Regions from separate parts of the Mesorhizobium sp. M0751 genome, predicted to be linked through region 2. Evidence: predicted binding sites of a transcription regulator. Region 2 holds the regulator's gene; each other region holds the start of a gene.
What was found. The regulator LexA, encoded in region 2, represses DNA repair genes until DNA is damaged. The targets are predictions, from matches to a motif close to TGTTCNNNNTGTGTTCNG.
Positions count from the first base shown of each region.

Region 1: NKI19_RS26305 (ImuA family protein) is a predicted target of LexA. The motif match lies at 2,121-2,138, and genes of this name have one in related genera.
Region 3: parE (DNA topoisomerase IV subunit B) is a predicted target of LexA. The motif match lies at 4,840-4,857, and genes of this name have one in related genera.

Region 1 covers NZ_JAMYPH010000021.1:23,647-30,042, forward strand. The annotation lists gene NKI19_RS26300 (DUF6504 family protein) at 1-1,067, opposite strand, end outside; gene NKI19_RS26305 (ImuA family protein) at 1,000-2,097, opposite strand; gene NKI19_RS26310 (metallopeptidase family protein) at 2,281-2,703, shown strand; gene NKI19_RS26315 (DUF1737 domain-containing protein) at 2,868-3,074, opposite strand; gene NKI19_RS26320 (HpcH/HpaI aldolase/citrate lyase family protein) at 3,103-3,984, opposite strand; gene NKI19_RS26325 (DUF4153 domain-containing protein) at 4,263-5,807, shown strand; gene NKI19_RS26330 (response regulator) at 5,812-6,396, shown strand, end outside.
Region 2 covers NZ_JAMYPH010000006.1:11,089-17,484, forward strand. The annotation lists gene kynU (kynureninase) at 7-1,254, opposite strand; gene lexA (transcriptional repressor LexA) at 1,702-2,436, shown strand; gene NKI19_RS11920 (ComEC/Rec2 family competence protein) at 2,430-4,895, opposite strand; gene gltX (glutamate--tRNA ligase) at 4,992-6,396, shown strand, end outside.
Region 3 covers NZ_JAMYPH010000006.1:212,955-219,350, reverse strand. The annotation lists gene NKI19_RS12895 (DUF2336 domain-containing protein) at 1-612, shown strand, start outside; partial or broken gene NKI19_RS12885 (FUSC family protein) at 609-2,675, opposite strand; gene parE (DNA topoisomerase IV subunit B) at 2,718-4,769, opposite strand; gene NKI19_RS12875 (GGDEF domain-containing protein) at 5,038-6,207, shown strand; gene gcvP (aminomethyl-transferring glycine dehydrogenase) at 6,277-6,396, opposite strand, start outside.

The sequences.
Region 1 (6,396 bases), on a different contig from region 2:
AAATGGCTCTCGACGGCGACCGGCTTCAAGACCGCGCCTTCGCCGAGCCGGGCGCGAATGCGGTCGGCAAAAAGCGCGATATCGGCACCGTCGTCGTTCGTCTCGCCGGCAAGGTCGGCCTGCTGCATGTCGAAGGCGGCGACAGTCAGCACCGAAAGGCGCACGAGATCGAAGCCATAGCCGGCGTCGATATCCTGTTCGAGCGCGGCAAGCCTTTCGTGGAACAATTTCTGGATCAGCCGCGGCTCGCGCAGAGGCCGCGAGGTGCCGACGGCGATGCGGCTGACGCCGCCATCGACGCGGAAAAGCAGCAGCGCCAGCCGCCTTGCGCCCTCGCCGCGACGCTCGAGGTCGCTCTTCAAGGTGGTCGCCAGCATGCCGGTCAGCCGCTCGATGTCCTCGGTCAGCATGATCGGCTCGGCAAGGTGACGCTCGACCGAAAGCGGTGCCACCGGCAGGCGCGGCGACACGGCCTCCTCAAGGCGGCCGAGCGCCTGGTCGAGGCGCAAGAGCAGCGATGCGCCGAAGCGGCGGGCCAGCGGCGCGCGCGGTGCTGCCATGACGGCGCCCGCCGTGCGCAGGCCGACGCTTTCGAGGCTGGCGCGGACCTCCGGGCCGATGCGCAGCGCCGCCAGCGGCAAGGGCGCGAGAAGCGCTTCCTCCTCGCCATCGGGAACGATGCGGTCGCCGGCAAACCGCGCCGCCGCCCAGGCAGCACCAGGCGTGGCGGCAAGCCCGGCGCGGACATCGAAGCCCTGATGGAAAAAACGCGACAGGATATCGTCCAGCATCGAGCGTTCGCCGCCGAAAAGATGGGTGCAGCCGGTGACGTCGAGATAGAGGCCGTCGGTCCCGTCGAGCGCCACCAGCGGGGTATAGCGGTCGCACCAGTCGGCGAGGCCTTCGAGCAGGCGCCGGTCGGCCTCCGGATCGGCCTCCACGATGTCGATCGAGGGATGCATGGCGCGCGCATCGGCTATGCCCATGCCGCGCTTCAGATTAAGCGCCTCGCCCCGCTCGTCGAGGGCGGCGATGCGCTGGGTGTTCCCTTGGCGATGGCTGATCACGAGCGGTGGGTGAGATGGCGGCAGGTGATCCGACGGCCGGGAACGCCAGGACCGCCCCAGACGCTGCCGCAGGATCCTCTCGGCGGCGAGATGCGGAAACCACAGGGACAGGACTCTTTGGCCGTTCTGGGGTCCATTCCTGAGACCTTCTTTCCTCGCCCCGTCTTTCTTCGAATATGCGTTCATCGGGGTTCCACTCCAGTGTGAATTTTCCGGGCAAGGCCGTGCGGCTCTTGCCGATGGTGACGGTGAAGGCGGGCCGGCCGATCGAGCCGGCGAGCGGGCCGGCGAGCGTCTCGCGCGCTGCCGCCGGTGCCGGCGACAGGACGAGGCGGACCGGTGCTGCCGTCGGCTCGGGCTCGCCGGCCTGGCGCAGCAGGAACAGCGGCCGGCCGGCACTCTGCGCCCGGGCGTGCAGCCGCCGCGTCGCGGTGAGGTCCAGCCGCTGCGGGCTGCCGCGGATTTCGAGGATGACAGCGGCCAGCGCCGTCATCCTGGCAGCCTCCTCGGCGACCCACAGCGCATCGGGTAGCCTTGGCGCCTCGGAAAACAGCAATTGCTCCGGCTCGATGCCGAAGAAGGCGTGAAGCCCCCGGGCATAGGGAAAGCCGGCCTCGCGGAAAACCTCGGATGTGCCGATCCACAGCACCGGCAGTCGCGGCCCCTGACTGAGGATCAGGCTGACGAGCGACAAGGCAAAACCGGCGACGGCCCCGGCATCGCGGGTCGCGGCGCCATGAAACTCGCTCAGCGCCGCCTTCGGCAGGCCGCCGCTCAGCGCAGCATCGAGGCGCTCGGCGCCGGTGCGCAAAAACGCATCGGGCGGCGCCACGGCGAGGCCGCGGCGGACAATGGTCAGATTCCGAGCGGGTGCCGGATGCCGAGAGGGTGCCGGACTCTGACGAGGGACATCCGCGTCAAACGACGAACCGGCCGGCGCCTCCAGGCGTTCGGGCAAGGTCCCTTCGATCTTCGCGATCTGGCGGCGCAGGGCAAAAACAGTCTCCCGCGCCACGGCGCTTGTCGCCATGACGGTCAGCTTCCACTCACAATTGTTCCTGTTATGTTCCTATAGATTCCAGAGGCCGCCCGAAGAGTCAAGCGGAGTCATGGAGAATTTATTCCTGTAGTTGGGGCATGACACGGGCGCTCCAGTCCGATCATTTGCCGAGTCCGGCCTGAAAGCCTATATGCCGGGATCAAAGGACAAAGCATGGCTCGCATCTACCAAACACGCATCTGGCACGACCAGCTTTCGCCAACGATGGAGGAAATCGAGCTCCTGGCGCTGGAGGCCTATGCCCATCTGCCCGAGGAGTTTCGCAAGCTGACCGGCGAGATCGTCATTCAGATCGCCGAATTCCCGACCGACGAGATCATGGACGACCTTTCGCTGGAAACGCCCTTCGACCTGCTCGGCCTGTTCGAGGGGCGCGGCATCGCCGAGCGCTGGAATCCGCAGACCGGCGAGGGGCCGAACCGCATCACGCTCTATCGCCGCGCCATCCTCGACTACTGGGCCGAGAACGAGGAAACGCTGGGCGACATCGTCACCCATGTGCTGATCCACGAGATCGGCCACCATTTCGGCCTGTCGGACGACGATATGGAGAAGATCGAAGAGGCAGCGGAGTAGGATGTGCTGATATTCAGGTGATGCCGGCCTGCGAACGGCGGTTTCCTGCGCTTCCGGTGCTCACGTACCCAAAAGTACGCTCCGCTCCGGTTCTCGGAATCCACCATTCTCGGCGCGGCCTGACCTGAATCTCAACACACCCTGCTTCGGCGCTTTTGCAAAGCCTACCAGTCGCTGAGCTTGGTGTCGGGGCCGTATTCCTGGCCCTCGATGTCCTTCACCACCGCCTGGGCGCAGCGCATGGTCTTGGCCTCCTTGTCATAGGCATAGGTCGGCGAGCCGAACAGGTGCCAGCCCTTGTTGAGCGCCGCCGTCACCTTGTGGCAGAAGCTGGCGTCGTCCGGGCCGGACAGAAAGCGGTAGAGTTTCATTCTTCAATCCTGTCGTCAGTTGCGATAATCATGCGCGAACAGCGGCGGCCTTCGCCAGCAGTTTTTCGGCCTGCGCCAGATGCAGCCGCTCGACCATCTTGCCGTTCAGCGCAACTACCGCCCTACCGGTATTTTCGGCGAGCGCGAAGGCTTCCTTGATCGTGCGCGCCTCGGCCAATGCTTCAGGCGACGGTGCAAAGGCGCGGTTCGCGGCCTCGATCTGGGCTGGATGGATCAGCGACTTGCCGTCAAAACCCATGGCGGCCGCTTCCGTGCACTCGCGCGCAAAGCCGTCCATATCGCTAAAATCATTGAAGACGCCATCGAGCAGGTCAAGGCCGCCGGCACGCGCCGCGAGCACCATCTGCATCAGCCATGGCACGAGATAGCGCCGGTCGGGCGTGGCGAGAATGCCTGTGTCCTTGACCAGATCATTCGTTCCGGTAACGAAACAAACCAGTCGAGAGGCCGGATCGCGGCCGAGCTCAGCGATCGGCCCGATGTTGAGCAGCGCCTTGGGCGTCTCGAGCATCGCCCACAGCTTGACCTCGTCCGGGATAAAATTGTCGTCGAGCACGTCGCCGGCCTCGAGGATGTCGCGGGGCGTATCGACCTTGGGCAGCAAGATGGCGTCGGGTGTGCATTTGGCCGCGGCCAGCAGGTCGGCGCCGCCCCACTCGCTCGACAGCGCGTTGATGCGTACGACCATCTCGCAGCGCCGATCGGAACGGCCGGCGAAAATCGCCGCCAGCTTTTCGCGCGCGGAAGGCTTGTCAACCGGGGCGACGGCGTCCTCGAGATCGATGACGACGGCATCGCAGGCCAGCGACGGGATTTTTGCCAGCGCCTTGTCGTTCGAGGCCGGGACGTAAAGCACCGAGCGGCGCGGGCGATAGCTTTCGGTGGTCATCTCCGATCTATGCCGCCTGCAGCCGGCCGAGGCAAGCCGTGCACAAAAACTGCACGCAATTTCGGAAAATCTCCTCGTCTCCGCCCCGCTTGCCGCCCGACAGAATGCGACAGGGGCGGCATGCAAGAAAAAACGAACTCCCGTTGGTCCCTGCCGTACCGGCTTCGCCGCGAAAGCTGGTGGCTCGTCGATCCGCCCCAGACTTTGGCAACCCTCCTCCCTTTCGTCCGCAAATCCCTGCCCACCGGCCGCATCAAAGCCACCGAGAAAGCCCGATCATGATAGTATTCCTCTCGGCGGCGCCGAGCTATTGCAGCCGCTTCGGCATTGCCGTCCTGCTCGTCGCGCTGGCTGATTTCTTTTTCTATGGCCAACCGGCGGGCATCACACTTTTCCTGTTCGGCGTTGCGATTGCCGCGGGGAGCATGGCTCTCCATCCTCTCGGCGTCTTCAACGATGGCAGGTTCTGGTTCAAGCCGGTTGCGCTGCTTGTGGCGCTGCTGCCGCTTGTGGAAAATGTCAGCGCACTGTCCGTCTCGATCGCGCTGGCGGCGACGGCCATCTTCGCGCTTTCACTGGCCGGACGGTTGCGGCGCGGCCTTGCCCGCGTCGCCGGCCAACTCTCGCTGTTCCTGCTGGCAACGCCATTTCGGCTCGTCCTGGATTTCCTCCGCTGGCGCACGGCGGCGCGGCGGCTTGGCCGGCGGCGCGTGCGCCTTGCGGCGATCGCCGTCTGGGTCATGCCGCTGAGCCTCGGCGCGGTGTTCCTCGCCCTGTTCGGCGCCGCCAATCCGGTCATCGAATACTGGTTCTCGCTGATCGACCTGATGGCACTGCTCAACCTCATCCAGCTGCCACGTCTCGCCTTCTGGCTGTTCGTGCTTGCCGGCGTCTGGGCCTTTCTGCGGCCGCGGCTGCCGCGCTTGTTCCGCCGCCGCAAAGTGTCGCCAGCCAGCGCACCGGCGACGCCGGCCACCAGGACCACCATCGAAGACATCGTCTTCGGCAAGGCCGCCATTCTCCGCGCGCTTGTTGTCTTCAACATCCTGTTCGCGGTGCAGAGCGCACTCGACGCCACCTATCTGTGGGGCGGTATCGCGCTTCCCGACGGGCTGACCTATGCCGCCTACGCGCATCGCGGCGCCTACCCGCTGATCGTCACGGCGCTGCTGGCCGCCGGCTTCGTGCTGGCGGCGCTGAGGCCGGGAAGTGCGACCTCCGGCGATCCGCTCATACGCCGGCTGGTTTATGTGTGGGTGGCGCAGAACATCCTCCTGGTGATCTCGTCGATCCTGCGGCTCGATCTCTATATCGGCATCTATGCGCTGACCTATTGGCGTGTCGCCGCCTTCGTCTGGATGGGGCTGGTGGCGGCGGGCCTTGTCCTGATCATCGCCCGCATCGCGCGCGAAAAGTCCAACGAATGGCTGCTTTCCGCCAATCTTCTGACGCTATCGGCGACGCTCTATGCCTGCTCGTTCATCAACTTTGCCGCGCTGATCGCCAACTACAATGTCGACCATTGCCTCGAAATGACCGGCCAAGGCACCCAGCTCGACGTCTGGTACCTGCGCTCGCTCGGCCCCGGCGCCTTGCCGGCCCTCGATCGCTTCGTCCAGCACCAGAGCAGGACGGTTTCTGCGGAGGATGCCTCCATCCGCGAACTCGCAGGCTGGTATGCACAGGACGAAGCACGCTTCCGCGCCGGCCAGGAAAACTGGCGCGCGTGGAGCTTTCGCAATTGGCGGATCAATCGCACCCTCGACAGGCGTGGCGCATTCGTGGTTCCTCCGATGTCCGAACCCTTCATGCCGGGCCGCTGATTTGATGCCGCACCACATACTGGTCGCCGACGACGATCCGCACATTCGCGAAATCATCTGCTTCGCACTGGAAAAGGCCGGCATGAAAACGCTGGCGGTGCCGGACGGCGCGGCTGCCTTGCAGGCGATCGAACGCCGTGCGCCCGATCTCGTCGTGCTCGATATCGGCATGCCGGAAATGGACGGACTGGAAGTGTGCCGGCGGCTGCGCCACACATCCGACGTGCCGGTGCTGTTCCTGTCCGCGCGGGATGAAGAGATCGACCGCATCCTGGGGCTGGAGATGGGCGGCGACGACTATGTCACCAAGCCGTTCAGCCCGCGCGAGCTGGTCGTCCGCGTCAACGTCATCCTGCGGCGCGCCCGGCCCGCGCCGGAACCAGCTGACGACCGGCAATTCTCGCATGGCAGACTGTTGCTGGTTCCGGCAAGCCATACAGGCAGCTTCGACGGCAAGCCGCTGGCGCTGACCTCGATCGAATTCGCGATCCTGAAAGGATTTCTGGCGCGGCCGGCGCATGTGCTCGGCCGTGACTTGGTGATGGCCAACGCCTATGCCGCCAACATCCATGTCGCAGACCGCACCGTC
Region 2 (6,396 bases):
TCAATCTCAAGTGACAGCCGCCTTGATGGCGAAGCGCGCATCCTTCCACGCACCGGTGCGCAGGATGTCCTCAAGCACTTCGACGGCCTGCCAGACATCGGCATAGCCGACATAGAGCGGGGTGAAGCCGAAGCGCATGGTCGATGGCGCGCGAAAATCGCCGATCACGCCGCGTTCGATCAGCGCGCGCATGATCTGGTAGCCATGCTCATGCATGAATGAAATCTGGCTGCCGCGTTTTTCCCCGTCGCGCGTGCTTTCGAGCGTGAGCCCGTAAGTGCCGCACTTTGCCTCGACAAGCTCGATGAACAGATCGGCCAGCGCAATGCTCTTCTTGCGCACCGCCGTCATGTCGACATCGTTCCAGATGTCGAGCGCGCCCTTCAGCGTGCGCATCGACAGGATCGGCTGGGTGCCGCACAGAAACCGGCGGATGCCGGTGCCGGCCGCATAGCCTGGCTCGAAGGCGAAGGGCCGTGCATGGCCCCACCAGCCGGTGAGCGGCTGCTGGATGTCGGCAAGATGCCGCTCAGCCGCATAGATGAAGGCAGGCGCGCCCGGTCCGCCATTCAGATATTTGTAAGTGCAGCCAACGGCAAAATCGGCCTTTGCCTTGTCGAGCTCGACTGGCATCGCACCGGCGGTGTGGCAGAGATCCCAGACGATCATCGCCCCGGCTTCCTGGGCCCTGCGCGTCAGCGCCGGCATGTCGCGCAGTTCGCCCGACTTGTAGTTGACGTGGTTGACCAGCACCACGGCGGTGCGTGCGTCGATCAGCTCCTCGATGCTCGGCGCGTCGACCCCCGAGAGGCGCAGCAGCGTATCTTTTCGCGTCGAAACCACACCCTCAGCCATGTAGAGGTCCGTCGGAAAACTATCGCCCTCGGCGACGATGACCTGCCGCTCCGGTCGCATAGCCATGGCGGCGTGCAGCAGCTTGTAGATGTTGACCGACGTCGTGTCGCAGACCACCGTCTGGCCGGCCGCGGCGCCAATCAGGCGCCCGAGCTGGTCGCCGAGTTCGAGCGGCATGTTGAACCAGCCGGCCGCGTTCCAGGCGCGGATAAGATCATGCGACCATTCTTCGGTCGCGGCCTTGCGCAATTCATCGAAAGCGGCACGTGAAGCAGCTCCTAGCGAATTGCCGTCGAGATAGATCACTCCTTGCGGCAACACAAAGCGGTCGCGCATCGCGCGCAGCGGATCCGCGGCATCCATCGCCTTTACGGCCACGAGATCGGGAATTCCTGTCATGATTTGCCTGCTCCCCCAAGATCCAACGCAACGCCGGACACGCATCGACTGTTCTTCCATTACCTGGTTGCGCGCAGCAAGACTCCACCGGCGAGAAGCAGCCTGACCAGGCGATGGAAACCAGGACCTAACCCGAGGTTGGCGTTTTGAGTTCGTTTCGTTCACGGTGCATTGACCAAACCGCACACTCGATAGGGTTCACTTCCGTGCCATTTGCCGACCGACGGCCGATGCCAATGTGGCCTTCCGGGAAGCCAGAAGGGCGCAAACGAAAGCAGAATCAAGGCGATGAGGCTCGCGACGGTGAAAGTGCGGTACCCCGGTTAGGGGACGTCGTTTGTTTCCCGAGCCTTAACGCATTCATTAAACTTTAAACAGTTGCGGAACACAACTGGAACAGATAGTGTTTGTTCTGGGTTTGTTTTTCTGATTCTGTTGGGGGTCGCTATGCTGACACGCAAACAACACGAACTGCTTATGTTCATCCACGAAAGATTGAAGGAAAGCGGTATCCCGCCTTCCTTCGACGAGATGAAGGAAGCGCTCGACCTGGCTTCCAAATCGGGAATCCACCGGCTTATTACGGCACTGGAGGAGCGCGGCTTCATTCGCCGTTTGCCCAACCGGGCCCGTGCGCTGGAGGTGCTGCGCCTGCCTGACTCGATCGCCCCCGGCCTCAATGCGGCACGCAAGTTCTCGCCGAGTGTCATCCAGGGCAGCCTCGGGCAAGGCGCCCCTCGGCAGGGCAAGCCGACATCGTCGCGCGTCCCTGCAGCCGGCAATGACGACGATGTCGTCGCCGCCGTTTCGATCCCGGTGATGGGCCGCATCGCCGCCGGTGTGCCGATCGACGCCATCCAGCACCAGACGCATTCGATTTCGGTGCCGCCGGATATGATCATGGGCGGCGAGCATTATGCGCTCGAGGTCAAAGGCGATTCGATGATCGAGGCTGGCATTTTCGACGGCGACACGGTGATCATCCGCAATGCCGATACGGCGAGCCCCGGTGAGATCGTGGTGGCACTGGTCGACGAGGAGGAAGCGACGCTGAAGCGGTTCCGCCGCAAGGGCGCTTCGATCGCCCTGGAAGCCGCCAATCCGGCCTACGAGACGCGCATCTTCGGACCAGACAGGGTCAAGGTGCAAGGCAAGCTCGTCGGACTGATCCGCCGCTACTGAGCTCCGCCCTTGGCGCCGGCTTTGGGTTTGTCGGCCCTGCGGTATGGCGGCAGGCCCCGCGCCGCGCGTGAAAATTTCCGCTGCACGTGCCAGGGCCGGTATGATTTTTCGACTGCGAAACGGATTTCGGCGCGTGTTGCCGCTTGTGGATCGAAATAGACGGCGGCACTTCCCGCGCGCGCCAGTTGCCGTTTGGTGACGACGAGGACCAGCCGGTCGTAGTAGCAGGGGTTATGGGCGGTGGCGTCGTCGATGACGATCAAACTGGCAAAGGCGCAGGCTGGCCGCGCAGTATTGCGGTCCTTGGCTTGCGCGATGATCGCGCCGGATGGATGCCTGGCAAGGCAGAGGCCGTCCGCGCAAATGAACGGCATGCCCGGCGGTAGTTCGGCCGGATCGGCAATGTCGAATTGCGGGTCGTTCTTTCCAGGTGTTTCCGGCGCGACGATAGCCTCTGATGTGAGCGCGCGTTTCCAGTTGTCGATGGTGAACTCATTCGGGCGTGCCCGGTTGACCGCGAGTTCACCGCTCCCAATCGGCAGCGCGACCAGCCGTGCGTCCTCCGAGATCAATACATCGGGTACGCGCGTCTGCGTTGTCGTCAGCAAGCCGGCGAGCGCAAAAGGAAGTGCCGCGAGCCGCAACCAGGTCGTCGCCATGCTGGCAATGACGAGGGCGATCGTCACCAGAAGGACGGATCTCAGCGAAATCAGCCCGACCGCATCGATCGGCGAGCGCTCGGAGATCCACCCGGACAGGGCGATCATCGCCGTTAGCCCCTTGCCCATCACATAGAGGAACGGCCCATCCGCACCGAACGGCATCGCCAGCGCGCTGAGAACGGCGAAGGGCATGACGACCAGTGAGACGATGGGCATGATGGCCAGATTGGCGAACAGGCTGAGCGGCGCCACGCGCTGGAAGTGCCATATGGCGAAAAGCGCCGTGGCGCTCCCTGCAATGATCGAGGTCATCGCTAGGCCGCCCATGCCCAGCAGGACCTTTCGCGTGGCAAAGCGTAGCGGCGACCGCCGCAGCGGCGGCGTGGCGGCCCTGCCGGCGCGGTAATCGGACCAGCCTGCATAGGCGCCGACAAGGGCCGCCGTCGCGGCGAAGGACATCTGGAAACTCGGACCGACCACCTCGTGCGGCGACACCAGGATGACCGCGATGGCCGAGATCGCCAGGTTGCGCATGGTGAGCGCGGCCCGGTCGAACAGCACGGCGATAAGCATCACCGCCAGCATGATGAAGCTGCGTTCGGCCGCTACCACAATGCCGGAAAAGACGAGGTAGGCCGCAATCGAAAAAAGCGCGGTGGCCGCGGCATATTTCTTGACCGGCCGTCGCGATGAGAAATCGGGAAACAGCGCAAAGGCGCCGCGCAGCAGCGCCATGATGGTGCCGGCGACCAACGCCATATGCAGCCCCGAGATAGAGATGATGTGATAGATGCCTGTACGCCGCATCGCTTCGTTGATCTCCTCGGGAATGCCGGCGCGCACGCCGACGATCAGCGCAGCAGCAATCTCGCCCTCGGCGCCGCCGATGCGGCTGCGGATATGGTCGGCGATGGATTCGCGCGCGTCTTCGATCGCGGAAGAAAGCCGCGCGGCAAGCGGCATGCTGCCCGACGACACGACTTTCGGATTGCCGAGAAAAAAGCCGCTGCCGCCGATACCGGCGAAATAGCTGTCGAAGGAGAAATTATAGCTGTCGGGCCGCACCGGGCCGGTCGGCGGCAGCAGCCGCACATAGCCGGTGATCTCGGAACCAGCGGTCAGCTCAGCCGGTATCTTCATCGCCGAAACGCGGACCCGTCCCGGCATATAGCGCAGCGTCGGCCTGGCAGTTGAGATCACATCGATTGTCAGCCTGATGCGGCCGCTCGCCATGGGCTCGTACGATACGACGCGGCCCGTCAGCCGCGTCGAGATTTCGGAACCGAGCATATGCGTTCCGACACGCCAGGTCTCGAACTTGGCGGCAAGCACGCCAAGCGCGCAGAGCAGCGCCACTATGAAGCACAGGCGGGCTCTGGGCCAAGAGCGCGACAGGACGGCACAAAGCGCCGTGAGAAGCACGATTGCGATCGGCTGTGGGAAGGCCGGCTCAGCCGCCATCGCGAAATACACGACCACCCCGCACGCGAGGAATACCGGCACCAGCAGGAAGGCGATGCCGCGGTCGAGTTCCAGGCCGGCCGCCGAGGTTACGCTGTTGCGGATACGGGACGGTGACGGGAGGCGGAAACGACGGCGTAGGCGCACGATGGGCTCGCCCGCGGGCACGGGAACCGTTGCGGGGTCGCTGGCCGGCAGTGACGGCGCATCAAAGCGCGGAGCGGGCAGCAATGCCGGTGCCAGCAGGACAGGCTGGGGAGCGGCAAACAGCAAGCGTTCGCTGACGCCGCTGCCAGCGTCCTCGCCCCCGCCCGCACCACGGCCTCGCACAGCCATCGGGTCTGCCCCTTGCGCCCTCGACCTCCTATGCTACATGAACGCGCAACGCGCGAAAGTCCGAAAACCCACTTCCTTCGCCCGCCTGAGAGTTCCATGCCCGATAAGGTCGTCACCCGTTTTGCCCCCTCGCCCACCGGCTATCTGCACATTGGCGGCGCGCGCACGGCGCTGTTCAACTGGCTGTATGCCAAGCACACAGGCGGCACGATGCTGCTGCGCATCGAGGACACCGACCGTGAGCGCTCCACCGATGCGGCAACCGCGGCCATTCTCGACGGGCTTTCCTGGCTTGGCCTGACATGGGACGGCGAGCCGGTGTCGCAGTTCGAGCGTGCGCCGCGCCATCGCGAGGTCGCCGAGGAGCTCGTTCGCACGGGCAAGGCCTATTATTGTTATGCGACGCCTGCCGAGCTGGAAGAAATGCGCGAGAGCGCACGGGCCAAGGGGCTGCCTCCCCGCTATGACGGACGCTGGCGCGACCGCGACCCGTCGGAGGCGCCGCCCGGCGCCAAGGGGGCGATCCGCATCAAGGCGCCGACAGACGGCGAGACGGTGGTACATGACCGCGTCCAGGGCGACGTGCGCTTTCCCAACAAGGATCTCGACGATTTCATTATTCTGCGTTCGGACGGCAATCCAACCTACATGCATGCCGTCGTCGTCGACGATCACGACATGGGCATCACCCACATCATCCGCGGCGACGATCATTTGACCAACGCCGCACGCCAGACCGTAATTTACCAGGCCATGGGCTGGGAGGTGCCGTCGATGTCGCATATCCCGCTGATCCACGGTGCCGACGGCGCCAAGCTGTCGAAGCGGCACGGTGCGCTTGGCGTCGAGGCCTATCGCGCCATGGGCTACCTGCCGGAGGCGCTGCTCAACTATCTTGCGAGGCTTGGCTGGAGCCACGGCGACGATGAAATCATGTCGATAGCCGACATGATTGCATGGTTTGACATTGGCGACGTCAACAAGGGCGCCGCCCGTTTCGACTTCGCCAAACTCGAGGCGCTTAATGGCGTGCATATGCGCCGGATGAACGACGCGGCGCTGCTCGACATCTTCATTGCCACTCTGCCCTATCTCGAAGGCGGCCCGGCAATCGCCGCGCGCCTCGACGACAGAGGCAGAGCGCAACTGCTTGCCGCTTTGCCGGGCCTGAAGGAGCGCGCCAAGACGCTGGTCGAACTTGTTGAAGGGGCTGCATTCCTGTTCGTCGAGCGGCCGCTGCCGGTCGACGAGAAGGCGGCGGCGCTGCTTAGCGGTGAGGCGCGCGCGATCCTGCGGGGCGCTCATGCGGCACTAGCCACGGTGTCGGACTGGTCTGCCGCCTCAGCGGAGGCCGCGATCCGCGACTATGCGCAGTCCGGCGGCCATAAACTCGGCGCCGTGGCCCAACCTTTGCGCGCCGCGCTCACCGGCAAAAGTACCTCGCCAGGTGTCTTTGATGTGCTTGCCGTGCTTGGCCGCGAGGAAAGCCTGGCGCGGATCG
Region 3 (6,396 bases), 200 kb from region 2:
GAGGCGCTGATTGCCGACGCACGCCTGCCCGCCGATTGCCGGCATTTGCTGCTGGTCAAAGTGGGCGAGACGCTCAAAGGTTCGCCGCTGGTGCTGGCGCTGATGGGCGCCGCCAGGGCCGAGCGCGTCACCCGCGATGCCTGCGTCAAAGCTTCCGTGACATTGATCGAAGGCACGCGTGCCGAGGAACATACAGCGCTGGTCGAACATCTGCGCCTGCGCGGCGACCTGACCGCAAGCTTCGTCATCCGCACTATCGCGCATGGCAAGGTCGACTTCTTTGGTTCGGCCCTGGTCGCGCTCAGCCAGCAGTCCGAACAACGGGTGAGCGCACTGCTGGCCGGGGGGCATGACATAGCGTTGCAGGCACTGTTCCGCAGCGCCGGGCTTGCCGCCGCCACCCACGCCATCATCCTGCGCGCGCTGAAGGTCTGGCGCGAGGTCGCCAATGGCAAACGCCTCGCCGGCGTCCAGGAAGTCAGCTGGCTGATGCTGAAGGAATTGGGCGGGCAGTCCGCCGAAGGCGATCTCGTCGGGCTGGTCAAATCGATCCACCTCGACGCGCTGCGCGAGAACGCACGCGGGCACGCGCTGGCGATCGCCGCTGCTTAAACCCGGTCCTTCGCGAAAAAATCCGGAAAATCCTCGATCGCGGCGGCAATGATGCGCAGCGAGGCGGCGATCTGCAGCATTTCGGCTGCTTCGCTTCGCTCCGCGATGCCTGCTGCATATTGCCTGGCGACGGCGACGGTCGCCGTCGGCGGCTCGCCGGGCCGCCTGAACAGCAGTTCGCGCGCCAGACCGCGCAGGAAATTGGCGATGGAAAGTGCTGTTTCAGGCGGATCGCGGAACTCTGTTGCGCGTTGCGCAGCCGCAGGATTTCGAGGCCGACAGTAACGGCAGCAATGCCGCCGGCGAGAACGGCGTCGCCTTTCTCGCCGGCGTTCTGCAGCAGCGGCATCAACTGATTGACCCGATCATAGGCAAGGCTCTCGAAAGCCAGCCGCCGCGGCATACGCTCATGTAGACAGAGGCGGGCAAGGATCTTCGCGCATGGCTTGCAGGATGCGGTTGACGGTGACCCAGGGGTCGGCGGGCAGCACGATGGCGAAGACGCCGATCGCCAGAAGAATGCCGACCAGGACCGATGCCGAATTGGCGAAGAACGGAAACGGATCGTAGGTCATCGCCTGATGTGGGCTGAGGAAGGCGAGGAAATTGATGGCAAAGGCCGTTGCCACGCCGACATAGCGCGGATTGGCCATGCCCAGTGCCGCTGGTACCAGGATCGGGACGACAAAGACCATGAACCATCCGAAGCCTGGCAAAACCGGAAGCGCCAACTGGCCGATGAGAAACGCAAAGGGCAGGGCGAGCAACGTGCCCTCGAAGAAGTTCCATGCCGACCGGATTGGATCGGGGCGAGCGGCGAACAGGCTGGAGACGACGGCGACCAGAATGACCGTGCCCGTCGCGTCCGACCATTTCGTCGCCAGCCAGAGGCCGGCGACCAGGAGCGTGGCGATTGCTGCACGCACGGCATTGCGCGATGCCGCACGGTAATCGCGGTGCACCACCAGCGCCGGCTGCCGCCGTTCGCGACTGGCACGCGACGGGGGAGAGCGGAGCGCATCCAGGCCGCGCAGCACTTGCCGCATGGCCTCGGCGAAGTCGGCGGCAATGGTTAGGCGGGTGACAGTGCCAGCCCAGTCAATGTCTTGCCCGGCCGCGATGTCAGGCATCTGCCGCGCGTTGCCGGCGATTGCGTCGAGCCGCGCCACCCAGGGCGCCGTATCGTCCAGCGCGCCCGGCTTGGCTACCAGTTCGCTGACAACGGCCTGCAACTCGGCTCGAGCGGGGATGAGGGCTGCGTTCTTCGGAGCGGCATGGGCATGCAGCGCACGCGCCGCTGACAGGGCCGACAGAAGCTGACCGATGGTACGCCGGACCGGATAGGCGCGGGTGGCGAGGCTCGGCCCCTCCAGCCTTGCGTAGGTGCGCATCTCGCCGAGCGTTTGGACATCGCCGATCAGCTTGCTGTGCAGCCCGGCAAGCTTTTCCGTATCGCCGCCGGAAAAAGCGCCGTCCGCATAGGCCGCCAGGTCGAGAATGCTGCGTTTCAGTCTTGAGATGATGGCATCGGCGGCCAGTTTCGGCAGGATCAGCCGGCTGGTCAGCGCAGCGCAGGCGATACCCAGCACGATTTCCGCGCAGCGCGCCATGGCGAGATCGATGACGAGGTGCGGCTGGCCGAAAGCCGGCAGGCCGATGATCATCGCGGTGTAGCCGGCAAGCGCCGCGCCATAGGCCTCCGGATTGCGTAGCAGCGACGAGACCAGCGTGCAGATGCCGATCCAGACGGCAAGAAGTGCAACCAGCAACCACGAGTTGGCACCGAAGACAGTGGTAATGCCGATCGCCGCCAGCGCGCCGGCAAGCGTGCCGAGGAGACGATAAAACCCCTTCGCCAGCACCATGCCGGCGACCGGCTGTGCGACGATGAACACCGTCATCATCGCCCATTGCGGGTGGTCGAGCTTCAGCGCATAGGCGGCCAAAAGCGCGATGAGGCCGGCCGAAACGGTGCGCGGGGCAAAAATCCAGTCCGAGCGCGTCGGCCGCGTCAGGCCAGCGATCCGCGTGCCGATATCGTCCTTCAGCCGCGCCCAGATCAAGTGCTCGTCTCCAGCTCAGAAGGCCAAGCTAGCGGCGGGAGCTCAGATATCCAGCACTTCCGTCTCGGCGAATTCCGCGCGTTCCTGGATGAAGCGGAAGCGAGCCTCAGGTTTGGTCCCCATCAATGCGTCGACCGCATCCTTGGTCGCCGCCTCGGCGTCGATCACATCGACCCTGAGCAGCGTGCGCTTTTTCGGGTCCATGGTGGTTTCCTTGAGCTGAGCAGCCATCATTTCGCCCAGCCCCTTGAAGCGGCCGATTTCGACCTTGCCGCGCCCGGTGAATTCGGTGCGCAAAAGTTCGTCCTTGTGCGCGTCGTCGCGGGCATAGGCGACCTTGCCGCCCTGCCGGATCGAATAAAGCGGCGGCACCGCCAGATAGAGATGGCCGCCGCGGACCAGGCTTGGCATCTCCTGGTAGAAAAAGGTGATCAGCAGCGAGGCGATATGGGCGCCGTCGACGTCGGCATCGGTCATGATGATGACCCGGTCGTAACGCAGGTCCTCGTCGCGGTATCTCGAGCGCGTACCGCAGCCAAGCGCCTGGATGAGGTCGGATATCTGCTGGTTGCCGGCCAGCTTGTCGCTGCCGGCGCTGGCGACGTTGAGGATCTTGCCGCGCAGCGGCAGCACCGCCTGGCTGGCGCGGTCGCGCGCCTGCTTTGCCGAACCGCCGGCCGAATCGCCCTCGACGATGAAGAGCTCGGCACCGGCGGCAGCATTCTGCGTGCAATCGGCGAGCTTTCCGGGCAGGCGCAGCTTGCGCACCGCACTCTTGCGCGACACTTCCTTTTCTTGGCGGCGGCGCACCCGCTCGTCGGCGCGCGCGATCACCCATTCGAGCAGTTTCGACGCTTCCTGCGGATTGTCGGCCAGCCAGTGGTCGAATGGGTCGCGGATAGCACTTTCGACGATGCGGATCGCCTCGATCGTCGCCAGCCTGTCCTTGGTCTGGCCGACGAATTCCGGTTCGCGGATGAACACCGACAGCATGCCCGCCGCCGAGATCATCACATCCTCGGATGTGACGATCGAAGCGCGCTTGTTGCCGACCAGGTCGGCATAAGCGCGCAAGCCGCGCGTCAGGACGTTGCGGAAGCCGGCCTCATGCGTGCCGCCTTCGGCGGTCGGAATGGTGTTGCAATAGGAATTGATAAAACCGTCGCCGCCGAACCAGGTCACCGCCCATTCAAGCGAACCATGGCCGCCCTGCTTCTCGCTCTTGCCGGCAAACATTTCACGGGTGACCTGGAATTCGTCGCCGAGCGAGGCTTTCAGATAGTCCTTGAGGCCGCCCGGAAAATGGAATTCTGCCTTGGCCGGCGTCGTGTCCTTTTCCTTGATCAGCGAGGGATCGCAGGTCCAGCGGATTTCGACACCGCCGAACAGGTAGGCCTTTGACCGCGCCATGCGGTAGAGCCGGGCCGGCTCGAACGCAGCACCCTTGCCGAAAATCTGCTCGTCTGGATGGAAGCGGATCTTCGTGCCGCGGCGATTGTGCACCTCGCCGAGCTGCTCAAGGCCGGTCACCGGAACGCCTCGCGAGAAGCGCTGGCGATAGAGCTTGCGCCCGATCGCGACCTCGACCTCGAGATGGTCGGACAGCGCGTTGACCACGGAAACGCCGACACCGTGCAGACCTCCCGAAGTTTCGTAGACCTTGCTGTCGAACTTGCCGCCTGAATGCAGCGTCGTCATGATGAGTTCGAGCGCCGGCTTCTTGAATTTCGGGTGCGGATCGACCGGAATGCCGCGGCCATTGTCGGTGACGGACAGGTATCCGTCGGCGGAAAGCTCGACATCGATGAAGGTCGCATGGCCGGCGACCGCCTCGTCCATCGAATTGTCGATGACCTCGGCAAACAGATGGTGCATCGCCTTGTCGTCGGTGCCGCCAATGTACATGCCCGGGCGGCGGCGCACCGGCTCCAGGCCCTCCAGCACCTCGATGTCGGCGGCACTGTAGCTCTCGCTGGCGTCACGGGGCGCCGGCCGCTTCGCCGCCTGCACCAGCGGGTCGGCTGGGCGCGCGGCGGCGCGAGCCGGTTGCGGCTGCTTGTCCAATTTGGCGAAAAGATCGTTATTGTCGTCCATGCCGATCCTGGATTCCGATGCTACGAATCACCACCCGATACTGCCACGCTTTTCGCGGGCAGGCGACGGAGGTTCCTGTTACGTTCGAGGATGGAGCCTCTTACTGCAAAACCATTCGACAGCCAAGCGGCGGAAATGAGCCTGGAGCATCCACGTTTTGTAAACCCTGTCCGAACGTTACGCCGGAAGATTGGCTGAAAAAACGGTATTTGCGGACTGTCGCTGACCTAGAATTGCAGCGGAACCCTCAAGAGGCTGTCGCTTAAGCATGTTGGATTACAGTTCGCTCCTGCTCGCGGCGGCGCTGTCGGGCACGTGCCTTAGCATCACCATGTTTGCGATCTGGTTCACCGCGCCACAGGCACGCTTTGTGCTGACGGTGGCGTGCGGCATTCTCGTGCTTGTCGCACATGTAGTGTTGTTCTGGCATTACACCAGGGATCCAAGCGCCTGGCTTTGCCAGATCGTGCTTGTGCTTCTCAGCCTCGGCTTCCTGATTATCTGCCTGTCGGCCATGCAATATCTCAGCATGCGCGATTACAGGCGCGCCATCTTGCCGACTTTGGTTGCGATGGCTGTTTGCGCGGGCGCGACGTATCTCGGGTTTGATGGTGTCGGCTTTATCGTCACCTACGCGACGGTAACGGCGCTGCTCTCGCTCATCGGGGCGATGTTCTGGATTGAGGGTGGTCACGATCGCCGGATATTGCTGGTCGTCTCGTTCCTGAGCGGCGTCTGTGCCCTGTCGTTCGGACTTTGCGGCGCGGTCCTGCTGGTCAAGGGCCAATGGGTGCTCGGTGTTGCGCCCGACAATTGGGCCGAGCGGGTGAATTCCGTCGTGGCCGTCGCCTGCATGACCGGGCTCGGCGCATTGACGCTCTCCCTGCACCATTTGCAGGCGCAGATCGAATTGAAGGCCGAGACGATGACCGATCCACTGACCGGGCTGATGAACCGGCGGGCGTTGACGGCACTCTACGGCGAGCGGGTCTTCGGTCCGTTCATGTCCGTCGCCATGTTCGACCTTGACCATTTCAAGAGGACGAACGACGTATTCGGTCACCCGGTCGGCGACCAGGTTCTGCGCCGCTTTGCCGCCGTCATCAGGAAATACGCCCGGACCGGCGTCGACGCCTTCCGGTTGGGCGGAGAGGAATTCGTGCTCGTCATGTCGCGGATGACGGAAGAGAAGGCCTATGACGTTGCGAGCAAGATCAGCGTCGCCTTCGGCACGGAAGTCGTAGCCACCCAACTTGGTCCGTTGCGAAGCACAGTCAGCGGCGGCATCGGCTTTGGCGGAACAAGCGGCACCGGTCTCGACGATGTGCTGGCCGAAGCCGACGCAGCACTCTATGCGGCAAAGCGCGCCGGGCGAAATCGCGTCGTCGTCCGGGACCGGGCGAGCAAGGCCGACGGGCCGGCCTTGCGTTCTGCCTGATGAGATTTCTATCTTCTTGTTAGACCACGATCTTGTCCGAAAACCGGGTTCCGCTTTTCGGGATCTGGTCTACTCCGCCGCGCCAAGATATTCCGATAGCGGCGGACAGGAGCAGACAAGGTTGCGGTCGCCGGCGACGTTGTCGATGCGTGACACCGGCGGCCAGTATTTTGCCGCCGTATCGGCATC